DNA from 3 places in the Micromonospora lupini genome. Region 1 is predicted to be linked to each of the others. Evidence: predicted binding sites of a transcription regulator. Region 1 holds the regulator's gene; each other region holds the start of a gene.

Region 1 (2,267 bases):
TGGCCTTGATGCCGGCGATGATGCCGAACACGGCACCGAGGATGATGGCCGCCCCGACGCCGATGAAGCCGATCAGGATGCACGAGAGCACCCAGCCGACCAGGCCGACGATCGACCAGATGAGCTGGAAGTTGAGCGCGGCGACGGCGTGTGACCGGACCGTCGGGGACTGGTTGCCCCGGGCCAGCAGCGCCACCAGCGGAGCGATCCAGCCGAGTACGCCCCCACTGATGATCATCCCAGCCGCGCCACCGAAGTGCGCGACAAGCGCCCAGGTCTTGTCCTCGTTGTTGGCGTAACCGCCACCGGGACCGCCGAACGCGCCCCCGGTCGGATAACCGCCAGTCGGGCCGCCCGGCGGGTAACCGCCAGGCGGCGGATAGTCACCCGGCGGAGGGTAGCCGCCCGACGGCGGTTGGTCACCGGTGGGCGGCGGATAGCCACCGGCCGGGGGATAGCCGCCCGGGCCGGGTGCCCCGGACAGTGGTGCGGTGGGCGGCTCGGCCGCGGAGGACGAGCCCGGGGGAGTCGGCTCCGGCGGGTAACTGCCGGGGTCTCCCGCGCCGGGAGGGCGAGGTGGTTCAGTCATGACTGTCACGGTAGGTGCCGGCGGCAACGTCGCACCAGAGCGACACCGCCCGGCCCCGCGGGCCGATCGGCTCGCATGGGGTGGCGCGGACCGCACCGACGGGCTGTCGTTGATCATCGCGTCGGCGGGGGCGCCGACGTAGACTGGCACTCGTTACAGTCGAGTGCCAGGACGGCCGTCGGCCCCGCGCGGGCCTGCGGCCGACGTGCGACAGGAGGTGCGGAGGATGGGTCTGGACGACCGCAAGCTCGCCGTGCTCCGCGCCATCGTCGAGGACTACGTCTCCACCCAGGAGCCGGTCGGCAGCAAGGCCCTGGTCGAGCGGCACCAGCTCGGGGTCTCCCCGGCCACGGTCCGCAACGACATGGCTGTGCTGGAGGAGGAGGGCTACATCCGGCAGCCGCACACAAGTGCCGGCCGGGTGCCCACCGACCGCGGCTACCGCCTCTTCGTCGACAGGCTGTCCCGGGTCAAGCCGCTCAGCCCTGCCGAACGCCGGGCCATCGAGCGCTTCCTCGTCGGCGCGGTCGACCTCGACGACGTGGTGCACCGCACCGTACGCCTGCTCGCCCAGCTCACCCGGCAGGTGGCAGTCGTGCAGTACCCGTCGCTGGCCCGCTCCTCGGTGCGGCACCTGGAGCTGGTGCCGATCTCCACCACCCGGCTGATGCTCGTCATGATCGCCGACACCGGGCGGGTGGAGCAGCGGCTGGTGGAGCTGCCCGGGCCGGTCCCCGCCGACGACGTCACCGACCTGCGCCGGCTCGTCAACGAGAAGCTCGCCGGCGCCCGGCTGTCGGACACTCCGCCGCTGGTGCAGGCGCTTGTCGAGGAGGCGCCGCCCAAGCTGCGTCCGGCGATGACCACCCTCGCCACGGTCCTGCTGGAGACGCTCGTCGAGCGGCACGAGGAACGCATCGCCCTGGCCGGCACCGCCAACCTCACCCGGGGTGGCCTGCTCGACTTCCAGGGCTCGCTGCGGCCGATCCTTGAGGCCCTGGAGGAGGAGGTCGTGCTCCTCAAGCTCATCGGCGAGACCGAGCCCAGCACGACCCGGGTGTTGATCGGCGACGAGAACGAGTTCGACAACCTGCGCGCCGCCTCGGTGGTCAGCACCGGGTACGGCCCGGGGGCCACCATCGTGGGTGGCCTCGGCGTGTTGGGGCCCACCCGGATGGACTACCCCGGCAATATCGCCACGGTGCGCGCCGTGGCACGCTACGTGGGCGAGCTGCTGGCCCAGAACTGACCAGTCAGGGCCGACGGCCGGCTGCGGCCGCCGGTCGGCGTAACGCGAGACGAACATGAGGACACGGAACGCAGTGGCCAGGGACTACTACGGCATCCTCGGTGTCAGCCGGGAAGCCTCCGATGACGAGATCAAGCGCGCCTACCGCAAGCTGGCGCGCCAGTTCCACCCGGACGTCAATCCGGACCCGGAGGCTCAGGAGAAGTTCAAGGACATCAACGCCGCGTACGAGGTCCTCTCGGACGACCGGAAGCGGCAGATCGTCGACCTGGGTGGCGACCCGCTCGCCCCGGGAGGCGGCGGCGCCGGCGGCCCGGGTGGCCCCGGCGGGGCCGGCCCGTTCGTCGGTTTTCAGGACATCATGGACGCGTTCTTCGGCGGCGCCGGAGGTGGCGCCCGTGGCCCACGTCCGCGGACCCGCCCGGGCGC
Region 2 (2,267 bases), on a different contig from region 1:
GGTCGCCTCGTCGCCGACCAGGTCGAGCTTGTCGAAGGCGGTCTTGCCGGCCTGCACCAGCGCGACGCCACCACCCGGGACGATGCCCTCCTCGACGGCCGCCTTCGCGTTGCGAACGGCGTCCTCGATGCGGTGCTTGCGCTCCTTGAGCTCGACCTCGGTGGCCGCGCCGACCTTGATGACCGCAACGCCGCCGGCCAGCTTGGCCAGCCGCTCCTGCAGCTTCTCGCGGTCGTAGTCGGAGTCGCTCTTGTCGATCTCGGCCCGGATCTGGTTGACCCGACCCTGGATCTGGTCGGCGTCGCCGGCACCGTCGACGATTGTGGTCTCGTCCTTGGTCACGACGACCTTGCGGGCGCGGCCCAGCATGTCGAGGCCGACGGCGTCCAGCTTGAGGCCGACCTCCTCGCTGATGACCTGGCCACCGGTGAGGATGGCGATGTCGGCGAGCATGGCCTTGCGGCGGTCACCGAAGCCCGGCGCCTTGACGGCGACCGACTTGAAGGTGCCCCGGACCTTGTTGACGACCAGGGTCGCCAGGGCCTCGCCCTCGATGTCCTCGGAGATGATCAGCAGCGGCTTGCCCGACTGCATGACCTTCTCGAGGATCGGGAGCAGGTCCTTGACCGACGAGATCTTGCTGTTGACGATCAGGAGGTAGGGGTCGTCGAAGACGGCCTCCATGCGCTCCGGGTCGGTCATGAAGTAGGCCGAGATGTAGCCCTTGTCGAAGCGCATACCCTCGGTGAGCTCCAGCTCCAGCCCGAAGGTGTTGCTCTCCTCGACGGTGATGACGCCTTCCTTGCCGACCTTGTCCATCGCCTCGGCGATGATCTCGCCGACGGTGCTGTCGCCAGCGGAGATGGAGGCGGTGGAGGCGATCTGCTCCTTGGTCTCGACGTCCTTGGCGAGCTTGGACAGCTCCTCCGAGACGCTCGCGACCGCGGCCTCGATGCCCCGCTTCAGGGCCATCGGGTTGGCGCCGGCGGCCACGTTGCGCAGGCCCTCGCGAACCAGGGCCTGGGCCAGGACGGTCGCCGTCGTCGTGCCGTCACCGGCAACGTCGTCGGTCTTCTTGGCGACCTCCTTGACCAGCTCGGCGCCGATCTTCTCGTACGGGTCCTCGAGCTCGATCTCCTTGGCGATGCTCACACCATCGTTGGTGATGGTGGGGGCACCCCACTTCTTCTCGAGCACGACGTTGCGGCCCTTGGGGCCGAGGGTCACCTTTACGGCGTCGGCGAGCTGGTTCATGCCCCGCTCGAGGCCGCGGCGCGCCTCTTCGTCGAACGCGATCATCTTGGCCATACGGCGTTGTCCTCCTGGACACTCACGGGCCACCCGAGATGTGTCCCCCGGATGGGCCGCCTGGTGTACGCACCTTGGGACGTCGCCACCTGGCGACGACGACGTCCTTCGGCCGGGCCGGATAGCCCGCGACGACCGGCCATGTGCCGCCCCGGCGTCTCCACGCCTGGGCAACCTGGCCCCACCGTCCCGACCATTGGCACTCACGGTATGCGAGTGCCAATGACTTGTTTAGCACTCTCACCTGCCGAGTGCAAGCACGATGAGCCCGCTCAGCCGAGTTCCGCGGCCAGTGTGGCCCCGTTCACCGGCGCCTCATGGGCGCGTTGCTCGGCGTACGTGATCAGCAGACCGATCAACTGGACGAGGTGGGCCGGCAGCGCCAGCACCGCCGTGACAGCGATCACCGCCACCGCCCCGACCGCGGCGCCCGGGGAGGCGAACGGGTCCGCACCGAACGCGGCGGTGCCCGCCGACTCGAGGAAGCCGGGAACCGCAGTGCCGACGATCACGGCCCCGCCCACCACCGCCACCCGACCGAGCACCAGACCGAGTCGGGCGTGGAACATCCCGAACGACCTGCCGATCGGGTTCTGCCGCTCGAACAGGTAGACCGGGCCGGCCAGGCTCAACGCGAACGCCAGATAGATGCCCGGCAGGAGGCAGCAGCAGGAACCGATACCGACGAGGAGACTGATCAGCAGCGTCCAGCCCCACAGGCCGAGCGCCCGGCGCAGGCCGTACCGCAGCGCCGCATCGAGGCTGCCGGGCCGGCCTGTCGCCTGCTGGGTGATCACCCAACTGCCGGCGGCCCACCCCACCGCCTGCACCAGACCGATCAGCAGGCTGCTGCCGACCAGCGCGCCGATGAGGGTTGCCAGGGTGACGGCGAAGTTGTCCGGCAGCCCGGCCGCCGGATCCATCTGGGCCTGCGCCTCCCAGGCGGGCGACGGGTCGAC
Region 3 (2,267 bases), on a different contig from region 1:
CCAGGGTGGAGAGCGCCTGACCGTCCACGTCCTCGGCGATGATCAGCAGGGGCTTGCTGTTCTGCAGGACCTTCTCCAGCAGCGGCAGCAGCTCCTCGATCGCCGAGATCTTCTGGGTGGTGACCAGGATGTACGCGTCCTCCAGGACGGACTCCTGACCCTCCAGGTCGGTGACGAAGTTCGGCGAGATGAAGCCCTTGTCGAACTGGAGACCCTCGGTCACGTCCAGCTCGGTGGTGAGCATCGAGCCCTCCTCGACGGTGATGACACCGTCGCGGCCGACCCGCTCCATCGCCTCGGCGATCAGCTCGCCGATGGTGGCGTCCTGCGCGGAGATCGTCGCCACGTTCGCGATCGACTCCTTGCCGGCGACCTCGACGGCCCGGCCGAGCAGCGCCTCGGAGACCTTGGCGGCCGCCGCGTCGATGCCCCGCTTGAGGCCGGCCGGGTTGGTCCCGGCGGTCACGTTGCGCAGGCCCTCACGGACCATCGCCTGTGCCAGCACGGTCGCGGTGGTGGTCCCGTCGCCGGCGACGTCGTTGGTCTTGGTCGCCACCTCCTTGACCAGCTGCGCGCCGAGGTTCTCGTAGGGGTTGGTGAGCTCGATCTCCTTGGCGATGGTCACACCATCGTTGGTGATCGTCGGCGCACCGAATTTCTTGTCCAGGACGACGTTGCGCCCGCGCGGGCCGAGGGTGACCTTGACCGCGTCTGCGAGGGCGTTGACACCGTGCTCCAGCAGGTGCCGGGCGTCGTCCGAGAAGCTCAGGATCTTCGCCATGAATGTCCCTTCGAAGCGCCGCTGCCCCGGCCCGGCGAGCCGGACCGGGGCAGCGACACTGATCGGTTGCTTACTTCTCGATGACCGCGAGGACGTCGCGGGCGGAGAGCACCAGGTACTCCTCGCCGGCGTACTTGACCTCGGTGCCGCCGTACTTCGAGTAGAGGACGGTGTCGCCGACCTGCACGTCAACCGGAACCCGGTTGCCGTTGTCGTCGACGCGCCCCGGGCCCACAGCGAGGACAGTGCCCTCCTGCGGCTTCTCCTTGGCGGTGTCGGGGATCACGATGCCCGACGCCGTGGTGGTCTCAGCCTCATTCGCCTGGACCACGATGCGGTCCTCGAGCGGCTTGATCGCAACCTTGGTCGCGGTAGTCACGGGCATACCCTCCTGGGGTACTGGTTTCGTTGCCGGCCAGCGGGGCTGACCAGCGTCAATCTGCCTCATGCCACCGGGCGGTGCCGTCGTCGCGGGTGCCGGTCCGCCTGGCGTGCGCACCCGGGTCGCGAGACCCGGAAGCTGGCACCCTCAGGGTGAGAGTGCTAATCGCAGGTTATTCCGTGGCTAGCACTCCGTCAAGGAGAGTGCCAACGCGCCGCTGTCCGTGTCGCCACAGTTCCGCCAGTCGTTACCGCAACACGCCGGGAGCGCATCGCCCCGCCGTGGCCAGCTCCCTACCGTCGGTTGCCATCACCGACGGCCGCGGAAAGAGGGATCGAATGGCCCGGATACCGACCCTGACGTTCCTGCTCGAACAGCTACGCCGCGCACGCCAGGCGCGCGGGCTCAGCCAGGAGGAGCTGGGCAAGATGATCAACTACTCACCGTCGTACGTGAGTGCTGTCGAGACCGGGCAGAGCCCGGTCAGACCGGATTACGTCGCCCGCATCGACTCGACCCTGGACACCGGCGGTCTCTTCGTCGGCATGCTGGAGCTGATCCGCTTCCACGCCGCGCCCGACTGGTTCCGCCCCTGGGAGGACAACGAGCGGGAGGCGGCGGCGCTGCGCTGGTACGACCCGACGGTGATCCCCGGCCTGCTGCAAACCGAGGGGTATGCGCGGGCGATGCTCGGCACGCTCGGCGAGCTGACCGCCGAGCAGGTCGAGACGCGTGTGGTGACCCGGCTCGCCCGGCAGACCGTGCTGACCGCCGACCGGCGTCCGCGCCTCGTCGCGGTGCTGGAGGAGCACACGCTGCGCCGGCAGCTCGGCGACCACAAGATCATGCGCGAACAGCTACAGCACCTGCTGGCCATGAGCACCGAGCCGAACGTGCAGGTCCGGGTCGTGCCGGCCGACACTCCCTGGCACATCGGGCTCCACGGCCCGTTCATCCTGGCCCGGCTCGACACCGGGGTCGAGCTGGCCCACCTGGACAACCAGCTCCGGGGGCAGACCGTGGACGGCCCGAACGACGTTGCCGCCCTGGAGCGCCGCTGGGAGACTGTGACCGGCGAAGCACTGCCGTGCCGGCAGTCCGCCC

The links. The regulator HrcA, encoded in region 1, represses chaperone genes, less so after heat shock. The targets are predictions, from matches to a motif close to GGTTNGCACNCTCNNNNNGAGNGTGCNAACC.
Region 2: a site for HrcA is predicted at 1,503-1,533, ahead of groL (chaperonin GroEL). Genes of this name have one in related genera too.
Region 3: a site for HrcA is predicted at 1,300-1,330, ahead of groES (co-chaperone GroES). Genes of this name have one in related genera too.

The regions. Positions count from the first base shown of each region.
Region 1 is NZ_JAPENL010000001.1:3,111,195-3,113,461, reverse strand. Features, by position in the region: gene OOJ91_RS14455 (DUF4870 domain-containing protein) at 1-589, opposite strand, end outside; gene hrcA (heat-inducible transcriptional repressor HrcA) at 816-1,838, shown strand; gene dnaJ (molecular chaperone DnaJ) at 1,912-2,267, shown strand, end outside.
Region 2 is NZ_JAPENL010000002.1:870,428-872,694, forward strand. Features, by position in the region: gene groL (chaperonin GroEL) at 1-1,308, opposite strand, end outside; gene OOJ91_RS18955 (hypothetical protein) at 1,581-2,267, opposite strand, start outside.
Region 3 is NZ_JAPENL010000002.1:513,870-516,136, forward strand. Features, by position in the region: gene groL (chaperonin GroEL) at 1-781, opposite strand, end outside; gene groES (co-chaperone GroES) at 852-1,166, opposite strand; gene OOJ91_RS17185 (helix-turn-helix domain-containing protein) at 1,502-2,267, shown strand, end outside.